2 regions of the Lentzea miocenica genome follow, and region 2 is predicted to be linked to the other one. Evidence: predicted binding sites of a transcription regulator. Region 2 holds the regulator's gene; the other holds the start of a gene.
What was found. Region 2 encodes HspR, which represses chaperone genes until heat shock. Its sites were predicted from a motif close to ANNTTGAGTNNNNNNNACTCAANNT; they were not measured.
Positions count from the first base shown of each region.

Region 1: lon (endopeptidase La) is a predicted target of HspR. The motif match lies at 11,102-11,126, and genes of this name have one in related genera.

Region 1 is NZ_JAXAVW010000022.1:167,075-182,780, forward strand. Features, by position in the region: gene SK803_RS26555 (M48 family metallopeptidase) at 1-778, opposite strand, end outside; gene SK803_RS26560 (alpha/beta hydrolase) at 887-1,783, shown strand; gene SK803_RS26565 (ABC transporter ATP-binding protein) at 1,818-3,692, shown strand; gene SK803_RS26570 (CatB-related O-acetyltransferase) at 3,689-4,324, shown strand; gene SK803_RS26575 (DUF5753 domain-containing protein) at 4,339-5,190, opposite strand; gene SK803_RS26580 (hypothetical protein) at 5,193-5,528, opposite strand; gene SK803_RS26585 (GntR family transcriptional regulator) at 5,655-6,188, shown strand; gene SK803_RS26590 (GntR family transcriptional regulator) at 6,222-6,950, shown strand; gene SK803_RS26595 (patatin-like phospholipase domain-containing protein) at 7,038-8,918, shown strand; gene srmL (PheS-related mystery ligase SrmL) at 9,048-10,076, shown strand; gene SK803_RS26605 (SAM-dependent methyltransferase) at 10,049-10,846, opposite strand; gene lon (endopeptidase La) at 11,141-13,492, shown strand; gene SK803_RS26615 (AMIN-like domain-containing (lipo)protein) at 13,560-14,036, opposite strand; gene SK803_RS26620 (AMIN-like domain-containing (lipo)protein) at 14,100-14,567, opposite strand; gene SK803_RS26625 (AMIN-like domain-containing (lipo)protein) at 14,589-15,035, opposite strand; gene SK803_RS26630 (polysaccharide deacetylase family protein) at 15,102-15,706, opposite strand, start outside.
Region 2 is NZ_JAXAVW010000004.1:209,673-225,378, forward strand. Features, by position in the region: gene SK803_RS06805 ((Fe-S)-binding protein) at 1-2,070, opposite strand, end outside; gene SK803_RS06810 (DMT family transporter) at 2,214-2,537, shown strand; gene SK803_RS06815 (TetR/AcrR family transcriptional regulator) at 2,534-3,121, shown strand; gene SK803_RS06820 (hypothetical protein) at 3,126-3,680, shown strand; gene SK803_RS06825 (DUF4097 family beta strand repeat-containing protein) at 3,773-4,615, shown strand; gene dnaK (molecular chaperone DnaK) at 4,803-6,674, shown strand; gene grpE (nucleotide exchange factor GrpE) at 6,671-7,303, shown strand; gene dnaJ (molecular chaperone DnaJ) at 7,323-8,486, shown strand; gene SK803_RS06845 (heat shock protein transcriptional repressor HspR) at 8,492-8,920, shown strand; gene SK803_RS06850 (hypothetical protein) at 8,896-9,423, shown strand; gene SK803_RS06855 (SDR family oxidoreductase) at 9,731-10,630, opposite strand; gene SK803_RS06860 (TetR/AcrR family transcriptional regulator) at 10,716-11,291, shown strand; gene SK803_RS06865 (serine hydroxymethyltransferase) at 11,274-12,491, opposite strand; ZMP/ZTP riboswitch at 12,505-12,589, opposite strand; gene SK803_RS06870 (FAD-binding oxidoreductase) at 12,596-13,699, opposite strand; gene SK803_RS06875 (pyridoxamine 5'-phosphate oxidase family protein) at 14,003-14,626, shown strand; gene SK803_RS06880 (MDR family MFS transporter) at 14,769-15,706, shown strand, end outside.

The sequences.
Region 1 (15,706 bases), on a different contig from region 2:
GGATCTCGCGGTACTCCTCGCTCGCCGACCAGCGCTGCAGCTCGGCGGCCCGCACCACGACCAGCGGGTGCGTGCGCTCCTCGGTGTGCAGGAGCTTGAGGATGCTGTCGCGGATGTCCTCGACCTCCTCGTACTCCTTCGCCTGGGCGAGGAACTCGGCGATGTCGACCTGGCCGCCGAGGTCGCCCGCGAGCGCGACGTGCGCGCGCAGCGCGGCCTGCGGGTCCTGGCAGGCCAGCAGGCCCGCCCGGTCGCACGACAGCTCGGTCTTGCGCTGCCACTCGCGCAGCGCGGCGATGACCGCGCGCATGGCCAGCGCGCCGGCCGGCACCCACGCGAAGGACTGCTGGATGCCGATGAGGCGCCGCAGCAGCGTGTTGTAGAGCGCGTGGCCCGACATCACGTGGCCCATCTCGTGGCCGATGACGAACCGCAGGCCCTCGTTGTCCAGCAGGTCCACCAGGCCGGTGGTCAGCACGATGAACGGCGTGTCGATGCCGCTCGTCCACGCCGCCTCGACCGGGTGCCGTTGCACGTAGAGCTCGGGCACCGTGTCGAGGTCGAACGTCGCGGCGACCTCGTTGCGGATGCGATCGAGCTGCGGGTACTGCTTCGGGCCCACTCGCACGGAGGAAGCCACCTGCAGCAGGCGCTCACCCCGTTCGGAGAAGGCCGCCGCGACCGCCTTGAGGATCGGTGCCACAGCGGGCACCGCCCTCAGCACCGCGAGGGCGCCTCGGTCGGCAGGATGCTCATAGGCGCGCGGGCTGATGCCCATGAAGCGCACCCTCGATGATTGCTCAATATCCCCCGTCACCTCCCCAGGTTAGACACGATCCGGACAAGGCTGCACGGAATCGGCGCCGGATGGTTGCAAACTTGCGCGGTGAGCAGCGACGAAGACACCACCGTTCTGCCGTTGCGCGGCGGGGCATCAGCGACCCTGGTCCGCCGGCGTGCCGCGGCCAACGACCGGGGCGCGATCCTCTACGTGCACGGCTTCGCGGACTACTTCTTCCAGGAGCACGTGGCCGAGCACTACACGGCCCAGGGCTACGACTTCTACGCGGTGGACCTGCGCGGCTACGGGCGGTCACTGCGCGACGGCGAGGTCCCGAACTACACGACCGACATGGCCGTGTACTTCGAGGAGATCGACGCCGCGATCGCCGTGATTCGTGAAGAGCACTCGCGTGTGGTGCTCATGGGGCACTCGACGGGTGGACTCACCACGTCGTTGTGGGCGCACGAACGCCGCGCCAGCGAGTTGATCAACGCGTTGGTGCTCAACAGCCCCTGGCTGGACGTCGTCGAGCCGCCGTTCATGCGGCAGGTGGTGAAGCTGATCGGCCAGATCGCGCCGAAGGTGAAGGTCCGCGCGAACCTCGGCGAGGCGTACGGGGCGGCGATCCACAGCTCGCGCAACGGCGAGTGGGACTTCGACCTGAAGTGGAAGCCCCTCGCGGGGTTCCCGGTGCTGGCCGGGTGGATCCGGGCGATCCTCGTGGCGCAGGAGAAGGTCCACAACGGACTCGACGTGCGGGTGCCGGTTCTGGTGCTGCACTCCGACAAGAGCATGTTGAACGCCAAGCAGTGGAGCGAGGACGTCTCCAAGGCCGACGCGGTGCTGGACGTCGAGGGCATGCGCAAGTGGGGTCCGAAGATCGGATCATCGGTGAAGGTCGTGGAGATCAAGGCAGGCATGCACGACCTGTTCCTCTCGCCTGAGCCAGTGCGTGCGGCGGCCCTGGCGGAGGTCGACGAGTTCCTGAAAACAGCTTGACCTCGTCATAGGTCGAAGTTCGAGACTGGTCCTCATGAACATCGACTTCAACGCCTGGTACGCGCTCGAAAGCGCGATGCAGGACGAGAAAAACCGTCGCGTGAGCCGGGCGACGTTGAAGCGTGTCGCCCGGTTCGCCCGCCCGCAGCGGCGGGCTGTGTACGCGTTGCTCGCCACCAGTGCGGTCGCGGCCGTGCTCGCGGTGGCCTCGCCGGTGCTGGCCGGACGCGTGGTCGACACCATCATCACCGGCCGCGACTTCTCGCTCGTGGTGTGGCTGTCACTGGCCATCGCGGGCGTGGCGGTGCTGGAGGCCGGGTTCTCCCTGGCCGAGCGGTGGCAGTCGTCGCGGGTCGGCGAGGACCTGATCCTGCGGCTGCGGCAGTCCGTCTTCGACCACGTGCAACGGATGCCGATCGCGTTCTTCACCCGGACCCGCACCGGCGCGCTGGTGTCGCGGCTGAACAACGACGTGATCGCGGCGCAGCGGGCGTTCTCCGAGACCATCTCCGGTGTCGTCACGAACGTGATCGCGCTCGTGTTGACCCTGGCGGTGATGCTGACGCTGTCGTGGCAGGTCACGGTGCTCGCGATGGTGCTGTTGCCGATCTTCCTGATCCCCGCGCGGCGGATGGGCAAGCGTTTGGCGTCCATGCACCGCGAGGCGGCGAACCTCGACTCGGCGATGACGACCCAGATGACCGAGCGGTTCTCCGCGCCGGGTGCGACGTTGATCAAGCTGTTCGGCCGGCCGCAGCTGGAGAGCATGGAGTTCGGCGCGCGGGCACGGCGGGTGCGCGACATCGGCGTGCGGACCGCGGTGGCCCAGTGGCTGTTCCTGGTCGCGCTGACGTTGGTGTCATCGCTCGCGTTGGCGCTGGTCTACGGGCTGGGCGGCTACTTCGCGTTCGCCGGGCAGATGGCGCCGGGCACGATCGTGACGCTGGCGCTGCTGCTGACTCGCCTGTACGCGCCGTTGACGGCGTTGGCCGGGGCACGGGTGGACGTGATGACCGCGCTGGTGTCGTTCGAGCGCGTCTTCGAGGTGCTGGACCTGCCGCCGTTGATCAAGGAGAAGGCTTCGCCGGTGACCGTGCCGGACGGGCCGGTCTCCGTCGAGTTCTCCGACGTCAAGTTCGCCTACCCGTCCGCGGACAAGGTGTCGCTGGCTTCGCTGGAGGAGGTCGCTTCTCTCGACACGCGTGGCGGCGAGGAGATTCTCGGCGGGGTCTCGTTCGTCGCCGAGCCCGGTTCGCTGATCGCGCTCGTCGGCGCGTCGGGTGCGGGCAAGTCGACGATCGCGTCGCTGCTGCCTCGTTTGTACGACACGGATTCCGGGTCCGTCCGCCTGTCCGGTGTGGACGTTCGCGACCTGTCGTTCGACTCGATCCGCGAGACCGTGGGCATGGTGACGCAGGACGGGCACCTGTTCCACGAGTCGATCGGCGCGAACCTGCGGCTGGCCGCACCCACCGCCACGGACGAGGAGATCTGGGACGCGCTGACGCGGGCCCGGCTGGCGGATCTGGTGGCGTCGTTGCCGGATCAGCTCGACACCGTGGTGGGTGAGCGCGGATACCGGCTGTCCGGTGGCGAACGGCAACGGCTGACCATCGCCCGGTTGCTGCTGGCCAAGCCGCGCGTGGTGATCCTGGACGAGGCGACCGCGCACCTGGACTCGCGTTCCGAAGCGGCGGTGCAGGAGGCGTTGGTCGAGGCTCTGGCCGGCCGGACGTCGCTGGTCATCGCACACCGGCTGTCGACGATCCGGGCGGCGGACCAGATCCTGGTCGTGGACAAGGGGCAGATCGTCGAGCGTGGTACGCATGAGGCGTTGCTGGCGCTGGAAGGCCACTACGCCAAGTTGTACCGCACGCAGTTCAGCGAGGAACCGATCGGAGCACCGTGACCATTCCCTCCCCCGACAACCTCTACCCGTTGCCGGACTACGCACGCACGGTGCTGCTCAAGCCGTTGGTGAAGAACCCACAGATCGAGATCGGCGAGTACACCTACTACGACGACCCGCATCACGCCGAACAGTTCGAGCAACGCAACGTGCTCTACAACTTCGGCGCCGAGAAGCTGGTCATCGGCCGGTACTGCGCGCTGGCGGAGGGTGTCCGGTTCATCATGTCCGGCGCCAACCACAGCATGGCCGGCGTGTCGACGTTCCCGTTCACGATCTTCGGCGGCGTGTGGGGCGAGAAGACGCTCGACATCGCTCTCGGCGCGCCCAGCCGCGGGGACACGGTGGTGGGCAACGACGTGTGGATCGGCTACAACGCCCTGATCATGCCGGGCGTGCGGATCGGGAACGGGGCGATCATCGCCGCTGGTTCGGTTGTGGTGGCGGACGTTCCCGCTTACGGGATCGTGGGCGGGAACCCGGCCGAGTTGCTGCGCAGGCGGTACAGCGACGAGGAAGTCGAGCTGCTGGAACGGATCGCGTGGTGGGACTGGCCGGTGGAGAAGGTGACCGAACACGTCCGCGTGATCATGTCGGGCACGCCGGCCGAACTGGCGGCGGTCGCGGACTGAGGACACTTGGTGACCTAGCCGCGGGCAGCACGAAGCGTGTCGTACTGCTGGAACACCAGGGCCTTGGACTCGATCTCGTCCAAGGCCCCGGCATCAAGCGAGCCGATGACCTTCTCGTAGCCGTTGATCGCGTCAGCCCTCTCGAAGAACAGGCTGGAGTTCTCGGTCTCCACCCACACCATCGGCTCGTACTTCGCGAAGCTCAACCGCGTGAACGGCCCGGCCATGCCGGCGTGCGCCCCGCGCGCTGCGGGCACGATCCGGATCGCCATGTTCGGGCGATTCGCCATGAACATCAGGTGCAACAGCTGTTCTGCTTGCACCTCATCACTTCCGATCGGGAGGCGGAGCGCCAGCTCGTGGACGTAGATGGTGCATCGGACATCACGCCGAAGCAGTCCTTGCATCGCGAGCTGGGCTTCAATCCGTTCCTGCAGTTCGTCTGCAGGTGAGGTGGAGGACGCAATGAGCACCTCAAGCATGTAGTCGGCCGTCTGCAGAAAGAGCGGCACCGCGTGCGTGTGCCACACCGTCAGTGTCTCGGCCAACTTCAGGTGTTCAACGACCGTGCGAGGCAGGATGGGCGTGCATGTGCCGTGTTGCTGCCACCAGCCACGGACATCCATTCCTCCGTACAGCTTCAGCAGGCGGGCGACTTCGGTGGCCCTGACCCGGCAAACGCCCAGCAGCAGGGCGACTTCGACCTCGCTGACACCGCCTTTGCCGTTCACCACGTCCGAAACCTTGGCCTCGTCCCAGTTCAGGATTTCGGCCGCGGCGCGCGAGGTCAGACCGGCGGCCGCGATGGCCGCCCGCACACACGCACCGAATTCACGACCACGCGCGGTGGAGACTCTCTTCGGCACGTCTAGCTCCCTGCCCGGTGTCGCCGCGGCCGCCAGCACGTGCGTTCCCGCGTCGTCGCCGTTGCCGCACCCGTCGCGAGGTGGACGTTGATCAACATCCGGCAGGGCGACGAGACCCGTCGCCAGATCGGCCCGCTCCGGCACCGCTTGCACTGACCGTTCTCATCCGGCTGATGCTCATCGACCAGCACCCGCAACGCGGCGACCAGCTGCGGCACCTCCCGCCTCGCCATCGCCAGCACAGACGCGCCGTCACCGTCGACGGCGATCCGCGACACGAGGTCGAGGTGGTCTGCCAGTCGCCGGCGCAGTTCAGAAAACAAGACCGGATTGCTCATCGCTTCACCCCTTCACCGGCAAACCTTACTGCGATATCCGAAAGGCAGCAAGATTTGGGGAGTGGGCGCGCCACCTTGCGACTAAGGTCAACGATGGCGCAACAGCGAGCCCGAGGAGAGCGAGCGATGACGAACGTCGGCCCGTGGACGAGCGTGTCGATGCCGTACGCAAGCGGTCAGCGCGGGGACGCATGGGGTGCCGAGGCGGCCGAGCACGGTGGCGTCGGAACCCAGAAGCTGCTCAGCGTGGAGGAGGTCGCCGCCCCTGCGACCATCGCCCGCATGCTCGGCTTGACCTCAGGCGAAGCAGTGGTCGTCAGGCGTCGCCTCATGCTCTTCGACGGTCGCCCTGTCGAGCTCACCGACTCCTACTACCCCGCGACCATGGCTCGTGGCACTCGGTTGGCCGAGGCGCGCAAGATCCCCGGCGGCGCGGTCGCCCTCCTGGCCGATCTCGGTCACCCACCGCGTCGGATCAGCGAGGACGTCAGCGCGCGCCTGGCAACTGCGGACGAGCAGACGACTCTGCAACTCGGCGAACCGTCCTGTGTGCTGGTGCTCGCGCGCACGCTGTTCACCGAGAACGATCTTCCCACCGAAGCCAGCGTCATGACGATGACGGCCGACGGGCGACAGTTGCGCTACGAGCTGACGCCATGACCGCGATGACGACGTCCCGACGAGGAGCCGGCTTTGCCCCGCGCACGTGACCTACGGCCCAGGCACCAGCAGATCGCAGCAGACCTGCGCGATCTCATCATGCGTGGTGACCTGAGCCCAGGGACCCAGCTTCCGTCCACCGCACAGCTCGTCGCGCAGTACGGAGCGGCGAACGCGACGATTCAGCACGCGCTCAAGGTGTTGAAGGATGAAGGCTTCCTCGACAGCCATGTGGGCAAAGGTGTCTACGTCCGCGACAGAAAGCCGTTCGTAGTTGACGCCGCCACCTACATCGCGCCTGCGCCGGGCCGTTTCCGCTACGAGCTGCTCGCCGTTGCCGCCGCTGTGCCACCGACGGACGTCGCCGATGGATTGCGGCTGGCACCAGGAGCAACAGCCGTGGTTCGCAACAGAATCCTCTTCCACGACGACCAGCCCGTGGAGCTGTCGGCGTCGTATTACCCAGCCGACATCGCCGTCGGCAGCAGCCTCGGCAAGCCCGCGAAGATCCGCGGAGGCGCTCCGCAGGTGCTGACAGAGCTCGGATTTCCCCAACGAGCGTTCGTCGACCGGATCTCGGCACGTCCCCCGACGATGACGGAGGCCGAGGCACTCGATCTTCCGGACGGAACACCGGTGATCCGCCAACTGCGTGTCGTCTACAGCGACGGCGAACGTCCCGTCGAAGCCTCCGTTCTCATCAAAGGCGCACACCTCTACGAACTTCTCTATCGCCAGACGGTCGAGACCGAGTCCGACTGAGCAAGCAAGTCAACGGGTGGAGATCGGTTCGATGGCGTCCGAGTGAACTTTCACGACGAATGCTTCTGATCGCGCGATCATGGGCACATGGAGTACGACCGCTACTGCGACCTGACCATGCGCGGAGGCACGACCAGCGGCGTCGTGTATCCGCTCGCCGTCGCGTCGCTGGCGCGCCACTACGAGTTCAAGCAGATCGGTGGCGCGTCGGCGGGGGCGATCGCCGCGGGGTTCACGGCGGCCGCCGAGCGCGGTCGTGCGTCCGGCGGCTTCGAGAAGCTCACCAAGCTGATCGACTGGTTCACCTCCGGCACGGGTGCGGACCAGTGGCGGCTCGCGCAGTTGTTCCAGCCCAACGAGAAAACCCGTGCGCTGTACCGGATCGCGGTCGCGTCCATGCAGCGGCGGGAGACCACTGGGCGCAGCGCGATCTCGTGCCTGTTCTTCGCGTTGCTGGGTGCCATCGGCATGCGGGCGAAGTCGGTGCTGGCGCTGATGACGTTGCTGTGGCTCGGCGGGCCGGTGCTGTACTCGGCGTGGCTGGCGCCCTTGGCGTATCCGGGCTGGCTCGCGACGTTGGTGGTGGTGCTCGCACTCGCCTGCGTGGTGATGGTGCTGTGGCCGTTGCGGTCGAGTTTGCCGTGGCCCGCGTGGGTGTTCGCCGCGGTGCCGCTCGTGCTCGGGCTGGTGTTCTCACGGCATTACGCGACGGCCGCGATCGTTCTGCTGGTGTGGCTGGTGTTGTCGCTCGCGGCGGTCAGCGCGTTGTTCGTCACCTACGGGTACGCGATGCAGAAGTTCCTGAAGCACAACGCCCGGTCCATCCACTTCGGACTCGTGCCGGGCACCGGTGACTTCACGCCCTCGTGGCTCGACCGGCTGGCGGGCATGCCGAAGTCCACCGGTGTGCCGCCGCTGGCCGACTGGATCGCGGACCAGCTCGACTCGCTGGCCGGGACCGAGCACGCGGTGACGTTCGGCGACCTCGGCGAGATCAACCTGGTGCTGATGACGACCGACCTGTCCCAGGGGCGGCCGTACCGGTTGCCGTTCAAGGAGAGCTGGCAGTACTGCGAGGAGTGCCTCGGGTACGTGCTGCCGCGCCGGGTGGTCGAGCAGATGAACGGGCCGGAGACGGCCACCAAGTGCCCTCAGCACGAGTACATGCCGTTGCGGGACCTGCCGTCCCGCGACCGGCTGCCCGTTGTGCTGGCAGTGCGGATGTCGCTGTCGTTCCCCGGCCTGATCGCCGCGGTGCCGCTGTGCCGGGACGGGCGCGTGCACTGGTTCTCCGACGGCGGCATCACCAGCAACTTCCCGATCCACTTCTTCGACTCGCTGCTGCCGCGCTGGCCCACGTTCGGCCTGAGCCTCCAGTCCTACCCGAACGGCGACACGGCCGAGGTGTGGCTGCCGGAGCAGGACGCGTCGACGTCCGGCACGCCCTACAAGACACTGGGTTCCGTGCCGGGCTTTCTCGTGTCCATTCTGGACACGTTCCTGGACTGGCGCGACACCATGCAGTCCGCGCTCCCCGGCTACCGCGGCCGGATCGCGCACGTGCGGCAGGCGGGAGACGAGGGCGGCACGAACCTGTTCATGCCGCCGGCCACCATCCGGCGGCTGGCGTTGCGCGGTCAGAAGGCCGGCGACCTGTTGCGCGAGCGGTTCGAGCAGCAGCGGAACACCGACCGCTACCGCTGGATCCGGCTGCGCATGGCGGTGCGCGAGTACCAGGAGCTCGGTGTGCAGGCCGCTGACCGCGACGCGATGTACGAGGAGTTGCTCGCCCGGTTCGAGATTCCCGAGGAGCTGCACGAGTGGTTCCGCACTCCGCCGGCCGACGGTGATCCGGACCGGGCAGGGATCGAGATCGCGTTGGACGAGGTCGGGCGGTTGAAGGACGCCGGGCCGTTCGACGGAGCGCCGCCGGTGGATCCGGATTTGCGGCTGACGCCACCCGAGTAGGCGCGCTAGCCTGAGGTCATGACGCGATTTAGCCACCCCCGACCCGCGGCGGTGGCGCGCGCCTAAAAACCTTCCCGTTGGTCCGGGGGACTCCGCACCCCACTCAGGCCAAGCAGAACGGGAAGTCCCATGTACCGCACCGATGAACTCGTGCACGCCCTGAACGTCCGTGATCTCACCGATCCCGCGCAGGGCCCGCACGCGATGCAGCTGTTGATCGCCGATCTCAAGGCTGCCGTCGACAACGCCCTGGAAGTCCGCCACCACCCGCTCGTCCCGGTGGAGCACAACTACGAGCACCTCGGCTATCCGGCGGACGCGATCACCAGGGAAGCCCGCTACACCAGGTACGTCAGCGAGACGTGCATGCTGCGCAGCCACACAACGGCGATGATCCCACCGGCGTTGCGTGCGGCGATCCCGGACGTGACGCTGCTCTGCCCGGGCCTCGTCTACCGCCGTGACACGGTCGACCGCCTGCACACCGGCACGCCGCACCAGCTGGACGTCTGGCGGATCTCCCGGCGACAGGAACAACTGAGCGACCTCATCGACACGGTCGTCACGACGTTGTTGCCCGGCAAGCGATACCGCACGATTGACGCGCAACACCCGTACACCACGCACGGCAAGCAGATCGACGTGTGGGACGACGGCGAGTGGGTGGAGATCGGCGAGTGCGGACGAGCCGCGCGGCACGTCCTCAAAGACCATCCGCACGGTCTCGCGATGGGTCTGGGTCTGGACCGGATTCTGATGCTGCGCAAGGGAATCCCGGACATCCGGCTGCTGCGCAACACCGACCCGCGGATCGCCACGCAGATGCTGGACCTCGACGAGTACCGGCCGAGCTCCCGGCACCCGGCGGCCGTCAGGGACATCTCGATCATGGCCGACGTCGACGAGGACATCGAGACGCTGGGCGATCGGATCCGCGCGCTCGTGCCGGAGGACGTGATCGAGGAGATCACGATCCTGAGCGAGACCCCGGCCGAACGACTGCCGGCACACGTCCAGGACCGGCTGGAAGCGAGGCCGGGCCAGAAGAACGTGCTCCTCCGCGTGACGATGAGGGCGCCGGAACGCACCCTCACCGACCGCGAGACGAACGGGATCCGGGACCGCCTGCTTCAGGGCTTGCGGGCGACCGCGCCGTAGATGCCCGTGTGGTTGTCCTCGAAGGAGTCCGGGCGCCAGTCGTTGACCACGACCACGCCCGGCTCCAGCATCTCCATGCCGTCGAAGAACCGGGTGACCTCGGCGTGCGTGCGCATCGTGAGTTTGTTGTCCGAACTGCTGTAGATCTTGGCGATCTCGGCGGCCTCCGCGCGTTCCTCGGCGTTGAGGGTGTCCCAGGTGGCGTGGGTGATGGCCAGGTACGAACCGGAGGGCAGCTCCGACATGTACTCGGCGACGGCCTCGTACGGGCTGTCGCTGTCCGGGACGAAGTGCAGCGCCGCGATGATCAGCACGCCGATCGGCCGGGAGAAGTCGAGCGTCTCGCGGGCGCCGGCCATCACCGACGAGGTCGCGCGCAGGTCGGCGAGGATCGCGTTGGCGTTGGGGTTGTCGGCCAGCAGGGCGTTGCTGTGCGAGACGGCGACGGGCTCGAAGTCGACGTAGACCACGCGGGCGTCCGGGTTGTCGTGCTGGGCGATCTCGTGGACGTTGCCCACGGTAGGGATGCCCGAACCCAGGTCGAGGAACTGGTCGACGCCCTGCGCCGCGAGGTGGCGGACGACCCTGCGCAGGAACGAGCGGTTCGCCTGCGCGCTCTGGGCGACGCCGGGGAAGATCTGCTCCACCTGCTTCGCGGCGGCGCGGTCGGCCTCGAAGTTGTGCGAGCCACCCAGGTAGTAGTCGTACATCCGCGCCACGCTCGGGCGAGTGACGTCGACCGTGGACGGGACCCACTTCAGCTCTTCCATCACGCGCGCATCCTCGCTCGTCGCCGCACGGGTGTCCACCGTCGTGCACCCGAACCGATGTCGGTGGCCGATACGTCACCCGTTACGACGACACTCACCGGGTCCGCGAGCCCCGCCCGGCCGTCCTGAGCGGGCGTACCGTCGAAGAAGGCGACGCCCTGCCCGTCCGGCGCGGGCCGATTTCGCTGGTCAGCCACTCGCCAGAGCTTGCTCGCTGACAGCGAACACCTCAGGGGAACACCACCCGGCTCCAGATGGTTGAGCGGTACAGACTCAACTTTGGAGGATGATGTGATGGGCGAGACGCTGGCCCTGCCGGTACTGCCGCTGGACGACGTCGTGGTGCTGCCCGGCATGGTCGTGCCGATCCGCATCTCCGGTGCGGACGCGAGCGCCGAGGCCCGCGCGGCCGTCGACGCGGCCACGACCGCGGCGAATCATCAAGTGCTGCTCGTTCCACGTCTGGACGGGAAGTACGCGGCCGTGGGAACACTGGCCGAGATCGAACAGGTGGGCCGCCTGCCGGGCGGCGAGCGCGCTGCCGTCGTGCGCGGCACCAAGCGCGTGCGCATCGGCACGGGCACCACGGGGCCGGGCGCGGCGCTGTGGGTCGAGGCCACGGTCGCGGACGAGTCCCCGATCACCGAGCGGACGCGGGAGCTCGCGAAGCAGTACCGCGCGCTCGTGACGAACATCCTGCAGACGCGTGGTGCGTGGCAGATGGTCGACTCGGTCCAGCAGATCGACGACCCGTCGGTGCTGGCGGACCTCGCTGGTTACGCGTCGTACCTCGACGAGAAGCAGAAGGTCTGGCTGCTGGAGACGAGTGACGTCACCACGCGGCTGGAGAAGCTGGTGGAGTGGGGTCAGGCGCACCTGACCGAGCTGGACGTCAACGAGACGATCGCCAAGGACGTCAAGGAAGGCGTCGAGAAGCAGCAGCGGGAGTTCCTGCTGCGCCAGCAGATGGCCGCGATCCGCAAGGAACTGGCCGAGCTCGACGGCAAGCCCGCCACCGAGCAGGAGGACTACCGGGCCCGCGTCGAGGCCGCCGAGCTGCCGGAGAAGGTCCTCAAGGCCGCGCTGGCCGAGGTCGACAAGCTGGAGCGCACCTCGGAGCAGTCGCCGGAGGTGGGCTGGATCCGGACGTGGCTCGACACCGTTCTCGAGATTCCGTGGAACGAGCGGACCGAGGACTCCTACGACATCAAGGCCGCACGCGAAATCCTCGACGCGGACCACGCCGGCCTGGACGACGTGAAGCAGCGCATCACCGAGTACCTGGCCGTGCGCAAGCGTCGTGCCGACCGTGGCATGGGCGTCGTCGGCGGACGTCGTTCCGGCGCCGTGCTGGCTCTGACGGGCCCTCCCGGCGTGGGCAAGACCTCGCTCGGTGAGTCCGTGGCACGGGCGATGGGCCGCAAGTTCGTTCGCGTGGCCCTCGGCGGCGTGCGGGACGAGGCCGAGATCCGCGGTCACCGCCGCACGTACGTCGGCGCGCTGCCGGGCCGGATCGTCCGCGCGATCAGCGAGGCGGGATCGATGAACCCCGTCGTGCTGCTCGACGAGATCGACAAGGTCGGCTCCGACTACCGCGGCGACCCCACGGCGGCGTTGCTGGAAGTCCTCGACCCGGCACAGAACCACACGTTCCGCGACCACTACCTGGAGGTCGAGCTCGACCTCTCGGACGTCGTGTTCCTCGCGACCGCGAACGTGCTGGAGTCGATCCCGGCGCCGCTGCTCGACCGCATGGAACTCGTGCAGCTCGACGGCTACACCGAGGACGAGAAGGTCACGATCGCCAGCGGGCACCTGCTGCCGCGGCAGATCGAACGCGCCGGCCTCACGCCTGAGGACGTCACGTTCGACAAGGCCGCGCTGCACCAGCTCGCGGGCGAGTACACGCGGGAAGCCGGTGTGCGGCAACTGGAGCGGGCCCTCTCGCGGGTCCTGCGCAAGGTGACCGCGAAGGTGGCCCTGGGCGAGGAGGAACTGCCGATCACGGTCGACCAGCCGTCGCTGAAGTCGTACCTGGGCAGCCCGAAGAACACGCCCGAGTCGGCCGAGCGCACCTCGGTCCCCGGCGTGGCAACGGGCCTGGCCGTCACGGGCGTCGGTGGCGACGTGCTGTTCATCGAGGCCTCGCTGGCACCCAAGGACACCGGCGCGTCCGGCGTGACCCTCACGGGCCAGCTGGGCGACGTGATGAAGGAGTCCGCGCAGATCGCGCTGTCGTACCTGCGTTCGCACGACGACAAGGCGGCGACGCTGGAAGGCCGTGGCGTGCACATCCACGTCCCGGCGGGCGCGGTGCCGAAGGACGGTCCGTCCGCGGGCGTCACGATGACGACGGCGCTGGCGTCGCTGCTCTCCGGCCGCCCGGTGCGCTCGGACGTGGCGATGACGGGCGAGATCTCGTTGACCGGCAGGGTGTTGCCGATCGGTGGCGTGAAGCAGAAGCTGCTCGCCGCTCACCGTGCGGGCATCACGACCGTGTTGCTGCCTCAGCGCAACGAGCCGGACCTGGAGGACGTGCCGGAGTCGGTCCGGAAGGAACTGACCGTGCACTTCGTGTCAGATGTGGCCGAGGTGCTGGAGCACGCGCTCTCGAAGGAAGAAGCCGTCACGACCGTTGCGGCGTAACGGCTTCTGGCTAAGGCCCCTCGTGGGGGCAGTAGCGGCGACTACTGCCCCCACGAGGCTTTGCTGTCTACAGACCAACATCGATGACGAGCCGGTTCGGGCTCGTCAGCGTGAACACGCGGTGCCACGAGTTGGTGTTGTTGTAACCAACCGCAACTCCCAGCGTGGCCTCGAAGTCGCACGTGAGCGCGACCCCGCGGATGTGCTGGAGGCCAGGCGTCGCGAAGTTCTGCGACCCGGTGTACGTGAGGTTCCCGTTGTCGTCGTGCGCTGCCGCACCGATCAGCGTGACCGCCAGGATCTCCTGGATCCCAGGGCCCGCAACGGTGATCGGATTCCCGGAAGCGCAGTGCGAGACGCTGGTGACCTCACTGACCCGGTGCTCCGTCGGCAGACCGGACAGGTCCAGCACCACCCGGCTGAACCCGGCGTGCTGGCCGGTCCGGATGTTCGACAGCGTGGGCGTGCTCTGCGCCGACGCGATCGGGACGAACGTGAACACCGTCAGCACCGCCAGCAGCACCGCGGCAAGGCGTCTGTTCATCTTGCGCCCCCTCTCCAGGGCTCTTGATGCCCAGTAAGACGTGTGACTCAGACCACAGTTGCGTCAGAACGAGTAGACGTCGATGACAAGCCGGTCCGGGTTGGTCAGCGTGAAGACCTTGTGCCACGAGTTCGGGTCGTCGTACCCGACCGCGATGCCGAGCGTCCCCTCGAAGTCGCACGTGATGGCGACCCCCTTCACGTTGGTCAGCCCCTGCGGCACGAAGTTGCGCGGCCCGGTGTACGTCGGGTCGAAGTTCTCGTCGTACGTCGCGGCGCCGTAGATCATCGTGTCGAGGACCTTCACGCCATTCACCGGAACCGGCTCGCCGGAAGCGCAGTTCGTGACCCCGGTGGTGTCCCTGGAGATGTAGTTGCCCGGCAGACCGTTCATGTCGAGCACGATCCGCTCGAAATTGTCGTGCACGCCCGTCCGGATGTTCGTGAGCTCAGCGTGCCCACTGGCCGACGCCATCGGCACGACCGTGAACACCGCGAGCACGGCGAGCAGCACCGCTGCAAGTCGCTTCATTTCCTTCTCCCCCTGCGAACGTCAGCTGTGGTTGATGTCGACCACGTACCGGAGCGGGCCGGTCAGGAAGTAGGCCCGATAGGTCGGGTCGCGGTGGTTGACGCCGATCGCGATCGACAGGTCCGCCTCGAAATCACAGGTGAACACCACGCTCTGCGCCGTCGGCAGCCCCGTCGTGATCTTGCGCGACCCGGTGTACGAGTGCCCGTCGGCCGGCTGCAACCGCACCTCCAGGAACTCCACCCCCGGCGCCGAGATCGGCTTGCCAGAGCCACAGCTCACCGGCTCCGGAACCGACGAGACGCTGTCCTCCGGCTGCCCACCCGTCAGGTCGAACACCACGCGGTCAAACGTCGCGTGGTGCCCAGTCCGAACGTTGGTGAGCTGCGCATAGTCGGCCGCGGAAGCCGCCGGAACGATGCTCATCGCCATCCCCACGGCGACGAGCGCTGCTGCGATTCGCTTCATCTTCCCCCTCTTCCCAAGAAGGCGTCCGCGATGCTCACGCTCGGGCAGCCCTCCGGGTTGCCCCGCCTACCCCAGGAAGTCCTCCAACGGCACCGGCGTCAGCCCGTCCTGCTTCGCCCGGTTCAGGAACGCCGTGAAGTCCTCGACGAACGTCGTCCGGAAGTGCATCAGCACGATGTCCCCGGCCTTGAGCTTGTCCCCGGACTGAAACTGCACCCGCCCGTCGTTGACCGCGGCCGTCCAGTTGACCAGCGCCTTGAACCCACAACTCGCAGCCGCATGCCGAGTGGTCGCGTCGTAGTTGCCGAACGGCGGCCGGAACAACGTGGGCCGCTTGCCGTAGTCGGCCGCAAGGAAGTCCGCGTTCCCGCAGATCTCGTTCTTCTGGAACTCGAACCCCTTGCCCTGCAGGTTCGGGTGGTTGCTCGTGTGACTGTGCACCGTCACCGGCAGGTTCTTGAAGTAGTCCTTGTGCCCCTCGGCGTACTTCGTGTTCAAGAAGGCCGACGGCCACACCCCGGCCTCGATCATCAACTCGCGCGCCTTCGGATGCTGCACAGCCCCGTCGTCGATCGTGATGAACACATACGGCTTGTCCATCGGAATGTGCGTAACAACCGGCACCATCCCGTCCACGATCGCAGGCGCCTTCGCCTGCACCGTCCCATACG
Region 2 (15,706 bases):
GAACGGGCAGCCGGTCGCGATCTTCGACGGCGCGGTGGACAACGCCTCGTCCACGCGGTCGACGTTGATGCGCTTGCCGATCCGCTCTTCCATCCACATGCGCGCACCACCGGCGCCACAGCACATGGAACGTTCCTCGTGGCGCGGCATCTCGCGCAGCTTCGCGCCGGACGCCCCGATGAGCTCACGCGGTGCTTCGTAGACCTTGTTGTGGCGGCCCAGGTAGCACGGGTCGTGGTACGTGACGTCCTCGGTGACCGGCGCGACCGGCACCAGGCGACGTTCGCGCACCAGCTTGTTCAGCAGCTGCGTGTGGTGCACGACCTCGTAGGTGCCACCGACCTGCGGGTACTCGTTGGCCAGCGTGTTGAAGCAGTGCGCACACGTCACGACGATCTTGCGCTGACCGGCGGGCCGGTCCTCGAACACCGAGTTGAGCACCTCGACGTTCTGCTGCGCGAGCATCTGGAACAGGAACTCGTTGCCGGCGCGGCGGGCCGGGTCGCCGGTGCAGGTCTCCTCCGGGCCGAGCACCGTGTACTTGACCCCGGCGGTGTGCAGCAGTTCGGCGACGGCGCGCGTGGTCTTCTTCGCGCGGTCCTCGTACGCACCGGCGCAGCCGACCCAGAACAGGTACTCGGCGTCGCCCAGTTCGCCGTCGAACACCGGCACCTCGAACTCGAGGCCCTCGGTCCACGCCAGGCGGTCCTTGGAGTTCTGGCCCCAGGGATTGCCCTTGTTCTCCAGGTTCTTGAACATGCCGCCGAGCTCGGACGGGAAGTTCGACTCGATCAGCACCTGGTAGCGGCGCATGTCGACGATGTGGTCGACGTGCTCGATGTCCACGGGGCACTGCTCGACGCACGCGCCACAGGTCGTGCAGGACCACAGCACCTCGGGGTCGATGACGCCGAGCTCGTCAGGGCCGCCGACCAGCGGGCGCTCGGACTCCGCCATCGCCAGCACGTCGATGGACTCGAGACGCTTCTTGTAGTCCTCGTACTTGTCCTCGGTCAGGCCGACCTCGTCACCGGCCATGTCGCGCGAGCCGCCGGCCAGCAGGTACGGCGCCTTCGCGTACATGTGGTCGCGCAGCTGCGTGATGACGAGCTTGGGGGACAACGGCTTGCCGGTGTTCCAGGCGGGGCACTGCGACTGGCAGCGGCCGCACTCGGTGCAGGTGGAGAAGTCGAGGACGCCCTTCCAGGTGAAGTCCTCGACCTTGCCGACGCCGAACACGTCCTTGTCCGGGTCCGCCTCTTCCAGGTCCAGCACCTTGCCGCCGGACATCATCGGCTTCAGCGCGCCGAGAGCGACGCCACCGTCGTCCTCGCGCTTGAAGTAGATGTTGAAGAACGCCGAGAAGCGGTGCCAGGCAACGCCCATCGTGAGGTTCCGGCCGACCACGATCAGCCAGATCATGCCGCTCAGCAGCTTGACCAGCGCCATCACCGACACCCAGATGGGCGCGGCGGGCAGGATCTGCGCGAGCGGCTGCGTCACGAACGACGTCCACAGCGGCGCGACCTCCAGGCCGCTCGACTGCTTGAACGCCTTGACCATCAGGATGCCGACACCCTCGATGATCACGACCGCCTCGACGAAGTAGGCGGACTTGAAGTCGGAACCCTGGAAGCGGGAGACCCGGTCGGCGCGGCGCGGGTGGTTGCGCTGGCGGATGATCGCGAGCGCCACACCGCCGACCACGGTGCCGAGGCCCAGCAGTTCGATCAGCAGCAGCCAGACCGACCACGTACCGATGATCGGCCAGTGGAAGTGCGGGTCGAACACCTCGCCGTACGCCTCGAACAGCACCGCGGAGCCGATGAGGAAGCCCCACATCACCATCCAGTGCCACGGGGCGACCGAACGGAACTTCGCCATTCTGGTGTGCGCCACGAACTCGACGATCATCGTCTTCATGCGCGGCACGAACGGCCCCATGCGGGTGCCGTCCGGCTGGCCGAGCCGAATGATCTTGATCTGCTTCAGCACGGCGGCGACGAACACGCCCCAGGCGACGACGCTCACCGCCACGGCGACGAGTCCGAGAACCAGCTGGAGGGTCATGGCGGGATTCTAGGCCACGTTACTCGCGGGTAACCACTTGGACGTGGCCGGTGTCTCCTCACGTACCGGTCAAGTATCCGGAAATTGATCAAAAACTTGTGGAACACTTGTTCAAGTAGTTGGTCGGGAACCCGGAGGTCGCCGTGTTGTACCTGTATCTCGCTGCGGCGATCGTGGGAGAGATTGCCGCCACCGTGTCGTTGAAGCTGTCGGAGGGCTTCAGCAGACTGTGGCCGTCTGTGGTGGTCGTCGTCGGTTACGCCATCGCCTTCACGGCGCTTTCGCGCGCGTTGAAGTTGGGTATGCCCGTGGGCGTCGCCTACGCCGTGTGGTCAGCTGTCGGCGTAGCAGCCGTTGCGATCATCGGCTGGAAGTTCCTCGGCGAGACCCTCAACCCCACGATGGTCATCGGGTTGGTTCTGATCATCGGAGGCGTGGTGACGCTCGAGCTCGGGAGGACGCACTGACCGCAGTCGTAGCCAGTCCGAAGATCGACGGCCGCAAGGCGCGCGGTGAGAAGAAGCGCCACGCGATCATCGAGGCCACCCTGCGCGTGATCGAACGCGAAGGCATCGCCGGCGTGACGCATCGCAGTGTGGCCCGGGAAGCAGGCGTGCCGACGACGGCGCCGACCTATTACTTCTCGACCCTCGACGACCTGTTGATCGCCACCCTGCTGTGGTCCGCCGAAGAGCTGTGCGACGACGTGCTGCAGGTCGTCGCGAGCGGCACGGCCCGTGAGATCGCGCGCAGCCTGGCGAAAGCGGTCGACGAGAACCGCGGCCGCACTCTCGCCGAATATGAGCTGTACCTGCTCGCCGGTCGGCGTCCCGAGCTGAAGGCGGCCGCGCGCAGGTGGCTCGACCTGGCCGTGGAGGCGGTGCGGCCGGCGGACCCGGTGGCGTTCCGCGCGTTCCTCGCGGCCGTCGACGGGCTGCTGATCCAGGGCCTGATCGCCGACGTTGCTCCGAACGAGGACGAGCTGGAGCCAATTGTGTCCTTCTTGATCCGCGGCCGCGACGATTTCACCGCCACGACGAGGGAACAATGAAGTCATGAAGTTCGCGCGAGAGGTGTCCGGCATCGGCCACGGGGTGAGCCTCGGGCTGCTGGCAGCGCTTTACGTGCGCGACACCCTGGCCCTGTCGGTCGACGTCGAGCCGCACGTGCCGGGCCTGGAACCGGCGCTGCCGGTGCAGGTGCCCGCGGGGGTCGACCGTGCCGCCGTGACCGCCGAGTGGCCGGGCTGGTGGGCCGACGCGCTGGACGCGTGCACGCGGGGCGCCGAGCCCGTGACACCCGAGGACGCCGAGGCGTTGCTGACCCGACCGGCTTCTCGGGCCGCGGTGCTCGCGATGAAGCCGGGCATCGAGCAGCTGCACCGGGTGCAGAGTCCCGCGGCGTTGCCGATCGGCGACGTGCTGCGGGGCATCGAGTCGCGGATCGGCCGGTGGGCGCAGAGCGTGGAGCTGCACATCGTCGAGGTGCCGGTCGACGGCCTGATGTGGGAACGGATCGCACCCGCGTACGTGCTCGCCTCGACCCGGTTCCTGAACGACCCCGCGCGCACCGCTCCGGCCCTGCGCGCGGTCCTCGAAGACCTGGTCTGATCTTCCGTCCGGATCAGGTAGGGACAACCCCACCCCGCCTTCGGGGGCTGACTGCCGTGTAGCTGAGCACCGCCACCTCTAGTTTTGTGCACATGATGAGGACGGCGCTGGTGGCGTTGCTTGCGGGGGCGGTGCTCACAGTGCTGACGGGCTGTGGCATTCGCATCATGAAGTACGAGTTCCAGGACGACCACGTCGTCGCGGAGAAGTTCACGTCGGTGAAGGTGCGTGGCGAGGACGGCGCGGGGGACGTGTCGATCCGGTACCAGCAGGGGCTGGCCGAGACGCAGATCCACCGCAAGGTCGAGCACATGAAGGACAACAAGCCCTCGGGCATCGCGCACCGCATCGAGGGCAGCACGCTCGTGCTGGACGGCTGCGGCAGGAACTGCGAGATCAACTACACGGTGCTGGTCCCGTCCGCGGACATCTCGCTGATCGGTGACACCGGTTCGGGGGACGCGACCATCGAGGGGCTGGCCGCCGTCGACTTCAGGACCGGCTCCGGCAGGATCATCGCCCGCGACATCGCGGGGGACGTCAAGGTGAAGGCCGGATCCGGTGACTTCGAGGGCGGCCGGATCGGGGGCGCCGTCACGGCCGACATGGGGTCCGGCCGGATCGTGCTGGACGCGATCAGGGGCAAGGCGCTGCTCGGCACCGGTTCCGGGGACATCAACGCCACCTCGATGGCGAGCGAGGTGATCGCGAAGGCTGACTCGGGGCGGATCGAACTGATGTTGTCGGCGGCGAACTCCGTGCGGGCCAACACCGGGTCCGGCGAGGTCGTCGTCCGAGTGCCAGGGGGCCCGTTCAAGATCGTCGGCTCGTCGGGCAGCGGTGAGCGGGCGATCCACGTGCCGACCGATCCGGGTGCGTCACTCGAACTCAACCTCACCACCGGCTCCGGGGACGTCCAGGTGTTCGCGGCCTGAGTTCCGAGGGTCGATGTGTGTTGAGGGCCACTCCACAAGGGGTGGCCTTCTTCGCGTTCTGAGGGAACAACCAGACTTTGCCGTCCGTTGGGACAGTCAGAAAGCTTGAGTCGGGTAGGCTCAAGGTTGGGCGAGATGGCAAACTTGAGTCAGCAACGCTCAACAAGTACTAGCGGAAGGAACTCCAATGGCGCGTGCAGTCGGCATCGACTTGGGGACGACCAACTCCGTCGTCGCCGTTCTCGAGGGCGGTGAGCCGACGGTCATCGCCAACTCGGAGGGCTCGAGGACGACCCCGTCCATCGTCGCGTTCGCCAAGAACGGCGAGGTCCTCGTGGGTCAGCCCGCGAAGAACCAGGCCGTCACCAACGTCGACCGCACCATTCGCTCGGTCAAGCGCCACATCGGCACGAACTGGCAGACCGACGAGATCGACGGCAAGAAGTACACCTCGCAGGAGATCAGCGCGCGCGTGCTGATGAAGCTCAAGCGCGACGCCGAGGCGTACCTGGGCGAGGAGATCACGGACGCCGTGATCACCGTCCCCGCCTACTTCGAGGACGCGCAGCGCCAGGCCACCAAGGAGGCCGGCCAGATCGCGGGTCTCAACGTGCTCCGCATCGTCAACGAGCCGACCTCCGCCGCTCTGGCGTACGGCCTCGACAAGGGCGAGAAGGAGCAGACCATCCTGGTCTTCGACCTCGGTGGCGGCACGTTCGACGTCTCGCTGCTCGAGCTCGGTGACGGCGTCGTCGAGGTCCGCGCGACCTCCGGTGACAACCACCTCGGTGGCGACGACTGGGACCAGCGCGTCGTCGACTGGCTGGTCGAGCGCTTCAAGTCGGCCAACGGCATCGACCTGACCAAGGACAAGATGGCCCTTCAGCGCATCCGTGAGGCTGCGGAGAAGGCCAAGATCGAGCTGTCGAGCTCCTCGCAGGCGTCGATCAACCTGCCGTACATCACCGTCGACGGTGACAAGAACCCGCTGTTCCTCGACGAGACGCTGTCTCGCGCCGAGTTCCAGCGCATCACGAACGACCTGCTGGAGCGCACCCGCGCGCCGTTCAACAACGTGATCAAGGACGCCGGCGTCTCCGTCGGCGACATCGACCACGTCGTGCTCGTCGGTGGCTCGACCCGCATGCCCGCCGTCGCGGAGCTCGTCAAGGAGCTGACCGGCGGTCGCGAGCCCAACAAGGGCGTGAACCCGGACGAGGTCGTCGCCGTCGGCGCCGCCCTGCAGGCCGGTGTCCTCAAGGGTGAGGTCAAGGACGTCCTGCTGCTCGACGTCACCCCGCTGTCCCTCGGCATCGAGACCAAGGGCGGCATCATGACCAAGCTGATCGAGCGCAACACCACGATCCCGACCAAGCGCTCCGAGACCTTCACGACGGCCGACGACAGCCAGCCGTCCGTGCAGATCCAGGTCTTCCAGGGCGAGCGTGAGATCGCGGCGCACAACAAGAAGCTCGGCATGTTCGAGCTGACCGGCCTGCCCCCGGCCCCGCGTGGCGTGCCGCAGATCGAGGTCACCTTCGACATCGACGCGAACGGCATCGTCCACGTGTCGGCGAAGGACCTCGGCACCGGCAAGGAGCAGTCGATGACGATCACCGGTGGCTCCGCGCTGCCGAAGGACGACATCGACCGCATGGTCAAGGACGCCGAGGCGCACGCCGAGGAGGACAAGCGCCGCCGCGAGGAGGCCGAGGTCCGCAACCAGGCCGAGACGCTGGTCTACCAGACGGAGAAGGTCGTCAAGGAGAACGACGACAAGCTCCCGGCCGAGATCAAGGACAAGGTCAACGCCGCGATCGCCGAGGCGAACGAGGCGCTCAAGGGCACCGACATCAACGCCATCAAGACGGCGGTCGAGAAGCTCGCGACCGAGTCCCAGGCGATCGGCCAGGCCATCTACGCCAACGCTCCGGGTGCTCCCGGTGCCGAGGCCCCTGGTGCTGACGCGCCGGGTGCCGCGGGTGCCGGCGCCGGTGCGAAGGCCGGCCAGGACGACGTCGTCGACGCCGAGATCGTGGACGAGGACGAGAAGAAGTGACCGAGCCGAGGCATGCCGCCCCTGACGAGGAGCAGCCTCAGGTAGTCGTGAACGACCGGCGCCGGATCGACCCCGAAACGGGTGAGGTCCGGGTGCCGGCCCACGTTGCCGAGGAAGGCACTGCTCCGGCTGTTGCTGACGAACCCCTGGTCGCCGAGGTCGTGGACGAGGTGGCCGCCGAGCTGAAGTCCCAGCTCGACGAGCGCACCGCCGACCTCCAGCGGCTCACCGCCGAGTACGCGAACTACCGCAAGCGGGTGGAACGCGACCGCGAAGCGGTGATCAACAACGCGAAGGCGTCCGTGGCCTCCGAGCTGCTCTCGGTGCTGGACGACGTCGAACGGGCCGCCGCGCACGGCGACCTGACCGGCGCGTTCAAGGCGGTGGCGGACAAGCTCGTGTCCACGCTGTCGAAGACCGGCCTGGAGCCGTTCGCGCACGAGGGCGAGGCGTTCGACCCGTCGGTGCACGAGGCTGTGCAGCACAACACGTCCCCGGACGTCGACGGACCGACGGTCACCGCCGTCCTGCGCCGCGGCTACCGGTTCGGCGACAAGCTCGTCCGCCCCGCGCTCGTCGCGGTGACGGACCACGAGCCTGCCGCCGCACCGCAGGCCGAACAGGAATGACGAGAGGAGGAGACATCCGGTGAGTGCCAGGGACTGGATCGAGAAGGACTTCTACCGCGAGCTGGGTGTCTCCTCCGACGCGTCGGCGGACGAGATCAAGAAGTCGTACCGCAAGCTCGCCCGCGAGCTGCACCCCGACGCGAACCCCGGCGACGCCAAGGCCGAGGCCCGCTTCAAGTCGGTCTCCGAGGCCTACGGCGTGCTGTCGGACCCGGCCAAGCGCAAGCAGTACGACGAGGCCCGCCGTCTGTTCGCGGGCGGCGGCGGCTTCCCCGGCGGCTTCGGTGGCGGGGCCGGCGGCTTCGACGTCAACGACCTGTTCGGCCGTGCCGCGCAGGGCACCGGTGGCGGCGGCCTGGGCGACCTGCTCGGCGGCCTGTTCAACCGGCGCAGTGGCGGGGCGGCCGGTTCGCCCACCCGCCCGCGTCGTGGCGAGGACGTCGAGACCGACGTCCGCATCGACTTCACCGAGGCGGTCAAGGGAGCGACGGTGCCGTTGCGCCTGTCGTCCCCTGCCGCCTGTACGACGTGTGGTGGTTCGGGCGCCAAGCCTGGCACCACGCCGCACGTCTGCGCGACCTGCTCTGGTTCCGGCCTCGTCACGCGGTCGCAGGGCGCGTTCGCGTTCAGCGAGCCCTGCCGCGACTGCCGCGGCACCGGCCGGATCATCGACGACCCGTGCTCCGAATGCGGTGGCGACGGCATCAGCACCCGGACGCGCACGCTGACCGTGCGCATCCCGTCCGGCGTTGACGACGGCCAACGGATACGCCTTGCGGGACAAGGCGAACCGGGCCGCAACGGCGGACCCTCCGGTGACCTGTTCGTGCGCGTGCACGTGAACCCGCACAGCGTGTTCGGCCGCAAGGGCAACGACCTCACGCTCACGGCACCGATGACGTTCTCCGAGCTGGCTCTGGGAACGACGTTGACCGTGCCGACGCTGGACGGCAAGGTGACCTTGAAGGTGCCTGCGGGAACCGCCTCCGGGCGAGTGCTGCGGGCTCGGGGCAAGGGGATCACGAAGCGGGACGGGACCGCGGGCGATCTCCTGATCACCCTGGAGGTCGCCGTGCCGAACAACCTGTCGTCCGAGGCCCGCAAGGCTCTCGAGACGTATGCGGACGTCACCGGTGACCATGACCCGCGTGGAGATTTGAACGCGCTGCTTGAAGGGCGGTGAGTTCGGTGGGTTTTCCGTTCCCTCCTGGGACTGATGAGGACACGCCGTTCTTCGTGATCTCGGTGGCCGCGCAGCTGTCCGGGCTGCACGCGCAGACGCTGCGGTCCTATGACCGGATGGGGCTGGTTTCCCCCGGGCGGACTTCCGGGGGCGGGCGGCGGTACTCGATGCGGGACATCGTGCTGCTGCGCGAGGTTCAGCGGCTCTCGCAGGACGAGGGCGTGAACCTCGCCGGGATCAAGCGGATCATCGACCTGGAGAATCAGGTGGATGCGTTGCGGGCTCGGGTTTCCGAGTTGACCGCGGAGCTGGCCAACGCGTTGGCGGCCGCGGATTCCGCTGCGGCCGCTGTGCACGCTTCTTATCGGCGGGATCTGGTGCCGGTTCGGCAGGAGACCGCGCTGGTGGTGTGGAAGCCGAAGCCTCGCAAGTGATTGAGCGTCTGTATGAGTTGTTCGCAGCGCCACGTCCGCGAGTGGTCGAGTTCTGCAATCACTGCGTCGACCCGGCCGACATCGCGCCTTTCACTGCCGTGGCGTTGCGTGAGCTGACTGCTGGGCAGGTTGAGAAGTACTGGTTGCGGTCGGGGACGATCGGCGATGAGGGCTTCAGGCGCTACCTGCTGCCGCGAGTGCTGGAGTTGATCGCAGGTGGTTCGCTTGATGCGGACTTTTTCTGGCTGCGGTTGGCGGTCGAGGCCCATGCGGAGGGCGACTCGCGGGAGCAGGCGGTCATCCAGGATTACTTCCTGGCGGTACCGCATGCGTTGGCGGCGCTTGTCGGGGACGTTGTGGGTAGCAAGGATGCTGACGGGGCGCTGGCCACGTGGTTGCGTGGGGTGGAACCTCTTGCTGTGCTTGAGGAAGCTGCGCTGGGTGGGCCTGACCCCGACGGCAGGATTTCTGAAGCTCATATGGCGCTGGAAGTTTGGCGTTGATGCGGGTGGTCGGGTTGGGTGCGTTGGTTCCGGTTCAGGGATTTCGGGGCTCCGCCCCGGACCCCGCCAATCTGATCAAGGACCTTGTCCACGCCACCGGCGGGTTGATGGCACGCCTGTTGCTTTGGGCGGAGTTGCGTTGCGTGGGTGGTGCGGTTCGGGTGGGTGGTCCCGTCACAAGCCGGGCCAGAGCGCAAGAGCTGAGGCACGACTCGTGACGGGACCACCCACCGGAACCTCCCGTTTCAAGCGTTAAAGACGCCTCGGCTTCGCCGTCGGGTCGGCTCGCCTTCGGCTTTGCGTTGATTTACTGCTGGTCGAAGTAGAACCCGGCGTTCAGGTCTTCTCTGAGGCTGGGTTCCTTTGGTTCCCAGCCCAGTAGCGCCTTCGTGCGTGCGCTGGAGGTTGGTGCGTCTCGCGCGACCATGTTTGCCAGTGGGCCGAAGTGGTCCTGTGCTCGTTCCAGGGGGATGCTTTCCACTGGCAGGTTCAGCTTTCGGCCGATGGCCTCGGCGATCTCTCGCATGGTCACGGCTTCCTCGGCTACTGCGTGCAGAACTGAGCCTGCGGGAGCCTTTTCTGCGGCGAGGCGGTAGAGGCGTGCTGCGTCCAGGGTGTGGGTGGCGGACCAGCGGTTCGTGCCGTCGCCCGGGTAGCCGGAGATGCCGGTGGCGCGGGCGGTTTTGACGAGCATGGGGATGAAGCCTGCCGTGTCCAGTTCACTGTGGACGGTTGGGGGCAGGACCACCACGGCGCCTCGGACGTGGTGGGCGTCGATGATCAGGTTTCGGGCGGTGCCTCGGCTGTGGTCGTCGGGGACGCGTTCTTCCTCGGTGGCGGTGTGGCCCAGGCCGGAGTAGGACAGGGTGCCGCCGGTGCCGATGAGGGGCTTGGTGGTGCCGGACAGTTCGTCCAGGAAGGCGCGGACTACGGCCACGTCGGCGTCGGAGGCGGCTTTGTAGTCGCCCCTGAACATTTCCTCGTGCTTGAACGCCAGGTGGATCACTGCGTCTGCTTCGGCTGCGCCCTTGCGGAGGGCGTCGAGGTCGTCCAGGTCGCCGCGATGGGCGGTGGCGCCTTGGGTGACGAGTTTTGTGGCTGAGGTGTCTGAGCGGGCCAGGCCGATGACCTGGTGGCCTGCTCGCAGGAGTTCTGGGACCAGGGCTGAGCCGACGTGGCCGCTGGCGCCGGTGACGAAGACCTTCATGGAACGACTCCGGTGAGTGATGGGACTTGGTCTTATCAACGTAGCAGAGTGATGGGACCAAGTCGCATCACTTAGGATGTGGCTCATGGGTCGATGGGAGCCGGACGCGCGGGAGCGGTTGGTGCGTGCTGCGCTCGACCTGTTCAGCGAGCAGGGGTACGAGAACACGGCGGTTGCGCAGATTGCTGAGCGGGCCGGGCTCACCAAGAGCACGTACTTCCGGCACTTTCGGGACAAGCGCGAGGTGTTGTTCGGCGGCCAGGACGAGTTGGTCGAGTTGTTGATCGCGGGGATCAGTGGTGCGCCTGAGGGGGCTGGGGCGCTGGTGGCGGTCGAGGGGGCGCTGGTGGCGATCGCGGTCACGTTCACCGAGGAGCGGCGTGCCAACGGGCCTCGGCGGCTGGCGGTGATTGCGGGCAACGACGAGTTGCGGGAGAGGGACGCGCTCAAGATGGCCGGGTTTGCCCGCACGATGGTTGAGGCGTTGGAGCGGCGTGGCGTGGCGGAGCTGGATGCGGCCGTTGCTGCCGAGTTGGGTGTGCTGGCGCTGCGGCGGGGGTACGGCGAGTGGCTTGAGGTCGGCGGGGACTTCGGGGAAGTCGCCCGCCGGACGCTCGAAGAGGTTCGGGTTGCGGCTGCCGCGCTAGAGGGTGCTGAGTAGTTCTTCGACCTCGGCGGCGATGCGGTCCAGGGCCTGGTCGTTGTCGTGGGCGGTGATGGCTCGGTCGATCCAGTCTGCGATCAACGGCATTTGAGACGGCTGGAGGCCTCGGGTGGTGATTCCCGGCGTGCCCAGGCGGATGCCGGACGGGTCGAACGGCTTGCGGGTGTCGTAGGGGACGGCGTTGTAGTTCAGTTCGATGCCTGCGCGATCCAGGGCGCGGGCCGCCGGCTTGCCGCCCAGTTGTTTGGAGGTGAGGTCGACCAGGATCAGGTGGTTGTCGGTGCCGCCGGAGACCAGGTCGAAGCCGCGGTCCAGCAGGGCGTCGGCCAGGGCCTTGGCGTTCGCGACGATCGCGTGGGCGTAGTCGCGGAACTCCGGCTGTGAGGCTTCCTTGAGTGCCACGGCGATGGCGGCCGTCGTGTGGTCGTGCGGGCCGCCTTGGAGGCCGGGGAACACGGCGCGGTCGATGGCTTTGGCGTGTTCGGCGTCGCACAGGATCATCGCGCCGCGGGGGCCTCGCAGCGTCTTGTGCGTGGTCGTGGTGATCACTTGTGCGTGCCCGGCCGGTGACGGGTGTGCGCCGCCTGCGACCAGGCCGGCGATGTGGGCGATGTCGGCCACCAGGACGGCGTTGATCTCCTTGGCGATCTCCGCGAACGCCGGGAAGTCGATCGTGCGCGGGATCGCGGTGCCGCCGCAGAAGATCACCTTCGGGCGTTCGGCGAGGGCGAGGGTGCGGACCTCGTCCATGTCGACGACGCCGGTGTCCTTGCGGACGTCGTACTGCACCGCGTGGAACCACTTGCCGGTGGCGGACACGTTCCAGCCGTGGGTGAGGTGGCCGCCCATCGGGAGCGACATGCCCATCACGGTGTCGCCCGGCTGCAGGAACGCCAGGTAGACGGCGAGGTTCGCCGGTGCGCCGGAGAGCGGCTGGACGTTCGCGTGGTCCACGCCGAACAGCGCTTTCGCCCGGTCGATGGCGAGCTGTTCGACCTGGTCGATGATCTGCTGGCCCTCGTAGTACCGCTTGCCGGGGTAGCCCTCGGAGTACTTGTTCGTCAGCACCGAGCCTGTTGCTTCAAGCACGGCGGACGACACGTCGTTCTCGGACGCGATCATGCGCAGCTTGCTCGCCTGGCGGCGTTGTTCGGCCTGGATCAGGGTGGCGATCTCGGGATCGACTTCGTGCAGCACGGCATCACTCCGCGCCGGGCACCCAGGCGTTCGGTGCGCTCGGCCGTCGCTTCCCGGTGGTCACTTCCACCCTCGGCACGCCAGTCGCTTTCGACGTGCCGAGCTTAGTCCAGCGTGAACGGGTCGTACTTGATCCGGTCGAGCGGAGTTCCGGCGACCAGCATGCGGGAGACCGTCGATCTGATCATGGCGGGGCTGCCGCAGACCAGGACGTCGCGTTCCTCCCACGCGCCGTAACGAGTGACCACGTCGGCCAGGCTGCCCTGCTCGACGCCCCGGACACCGGGGTCCGACTCCAGCACCGGCACGACCGTGAGCCACGGGTTCGTGGTCGCGATGCGTTGCAGGTTGTCCAGGTCGTAGAGGTCCTCGCGGGTGCGGCCGCCGTAGAACAGGTGCACACGCGGGTTCTCGCCGTACTGCGCCATCTCGTCGATGATCGCGTGCATCGGCGCGACGCCCGTGCCGCCGGCCACCATCAGGATGTCCGAGCCGGCCGTGCGGTCGACCGAAAGACGTCCCATCGGCGGACCGATGCGCCAGGTGTCACCGGCCTGCGTGTGGCCGACGACCGAGCGTGACACCCAGCCGCCGTCGACGGACCGGATGTGGAACTCGATGACGCCGTCTTCACGCGGGGCGTTCGCCGGCGAGTAGTACCGCCACAGGCGCTTGCGCTGCGGCGTCTCCACGCTGACGTACTGCCCGGCCTTGTAGTTGACCGGGTGGTCGGGCTGCAGCCGCACGACGGCCAGGTCCCACGAGACGCGCTGGTGCTCCAGCACCGTCGCGTGCCAGTACGCGGGCCCGTTGTCGGCGTCGGCCGCCTCCTGCATGGCTCGCGCCATCAGCGTGTAGGCCTCGGCCCAGGCCATCTCGACCTTCGGCGTCCAGGCGGCACCGGAGAACTTCTTCACCGCGGACAGCAGTGCGGTCCCCACCGCCTCGTAGTGGACGTTGATGACACCGAACTTCCGGTGGTCACGGCCCAGCTGACGCAGGAAGGGGATGAGGTCGTCCGGACGGTCGACCATCTGCACCACGTGCACGAGGGCCCGCAGCAGGCGGCTGCGTTGGACCTCCATGTTCGCGGGGAACATCTCGCGTGTGGCAGGCGAGAGCGAGAAGAGCATCCCGTAGAAGAACTTCGCCACTTCTTCGGAATGCGGCTCCACCACCGCGAAGCTCTCCCGGATCATCCGCACCATCGCGGTGACACCAGGCGGAGGTTCTCGGTGAGGCGGGGTAGGGATGGGGCTCAGCACAGCGTTCGCAGTCATGGTCCGCGCGCAGTCTCCACAATCTGATTGGCGCCAGCAAGGCGCTGTCGTCCTCGTCAAGCATCCGTCCCCCGACAGGGTGGACAGTAACCCCTGATCGGGCTGTTTGACTCCTTGATGCCACCTTCGAGCGAAGCACGATTACCGTACGCAACTAGTTGTTACCGCAACAGTGTGAATGTGAGGGTCCGTCTGTACCGGGTTGCGTGCTTGCGTGCTTGGGTTGGGCGCGTGTCCCTGCCTGAGCTGACTGAAACCACCTCACCCGACCGTGTTGAGCTACCTGGCTCACGCGGTGAGCACTTCCTCCAATGTGCCCTGGAGACACAGGACCGCGCCACACGCTTCTACTCGGACCAGGTCCTGGATCACCTCAACCCCGCGATGGCCGAGTTCGTGGGCCGGATGGAGATGGCGTTCATCTCGACCGCCGATGCCGACGGGGAGTGCGACTCGACCCTGCGGGCCGGGCCGGCGGGGTTCCTGAGAGTCGTCGACTCCCGGACCGTCGTGTACCCCGAGTACCGCGGCAACGGCGTGATGGCGTCCCTGGGCAACATCATGGAGAACCCGCACGTCGGGATGCTGATGGTGGACTTCGCCGACGACCTGATCGGGCTGCACGTGAACGGTCGCGCACGGGTCGTGCCCCGGGAGGAGTTCGCGGAGTTCGCCGGGGAGGACCGGCGGATCGAGCGGTGGGTGGTGGTCGAGGTGCAGGAGGCCTACATCCACTGCCGCAAGCACATCCCCCGGATGATCCCGGTCGACCGCGTCCGGGACTGGGGCACCGACGACGTCAAGCGCAAGGGCGGCGACTTCTTCGGGGTCAAGGCGGACAAGACCGCCAACTGACCGCACGCGGGGACCTTGCGTACTGAACGGGTACGTGAGGTCCCCGCTTTTTGGGTGTGACCGATCAGCCACCGAATTAGTTGGCCTAGCTAACTATCTCCAGATATAGTTGTATGGCATCAACTAACTACTGGAGGTGTGCTTGAACCGGCCCTCGTCGCATCGGGAGATCCTCGAAGCGCTGTCCGGCATCTGGGTAGCGCTGCTGGTCGCGATCCTCAGCTCCACCATCGTCTCGAACGCACTCCCGACGATCCTGGCCGAGCTCAAGGGCACGCAGACCCAGTACACCTGGGTCATCACCGCGATGCTGCTCGCGTCCACCGCGAGCACGCCGTTGTGGGGCAAGCTCGCGGACCTCTTCGACAAGAAGATGCTGTTGCAGGTCAGCATCGTGTTGTTCGTCGTCGGCTCGGTGCTGTCCGGGCTGAGTCAGAACATGGAGCAGCTCATCGCGTTCCGGGTCGTCCAGGGGCTGGGCATGGGCGGTGTGCAGGCGCTCGGCCAGGTCGTGGTCGGCGCGTTGCTCAGCCCGCGTGAGCGCGGGAGGTACAGCGGCTACACCGGCATGGTGATCTCCGCGGGCACCGTCGGCGGCCCGCTGGTCGGCGGGTTCCTCGTCGACTGGCCCGGCTGGCGCTGGTGCTTCTTCGTCTGCGTGCCGTTGGCGCTGGTGGCGCTGGCCGTGCTGCACAAGACGCTGCACCTGCCCACCAAGAAGCAGCACGTGAAGATCGACTACCTGGGTGCCACGCTCATCACGGGTGGTGTGAGCCTCGTGCTGATGTGGGTGTCGTTCGCCGGCAAGAACTTCGACTGGATCAGCGGGGCGAGCGCCCTCTTCGTCGGTGGCGCGGTGCTGGCCATCGTCGGCGCCTACTTCGTCGAGCGGCGAGCCAGCTCGCCGGTCATTCCGCTGCACCTGTTCAAGAACCGGACCGTGGTGCTGGCGATGCTCGGTGGCATCGCGGTCGGCACGGCGATGTTCGGGGCCTCGGTGTTCATGGGGCAGTACTTCCAGATCGCGCGCGGGTTCTCGCCCACCAAGGCCGGGTTGCTGACCGTGCCGCTGGTGCTGGG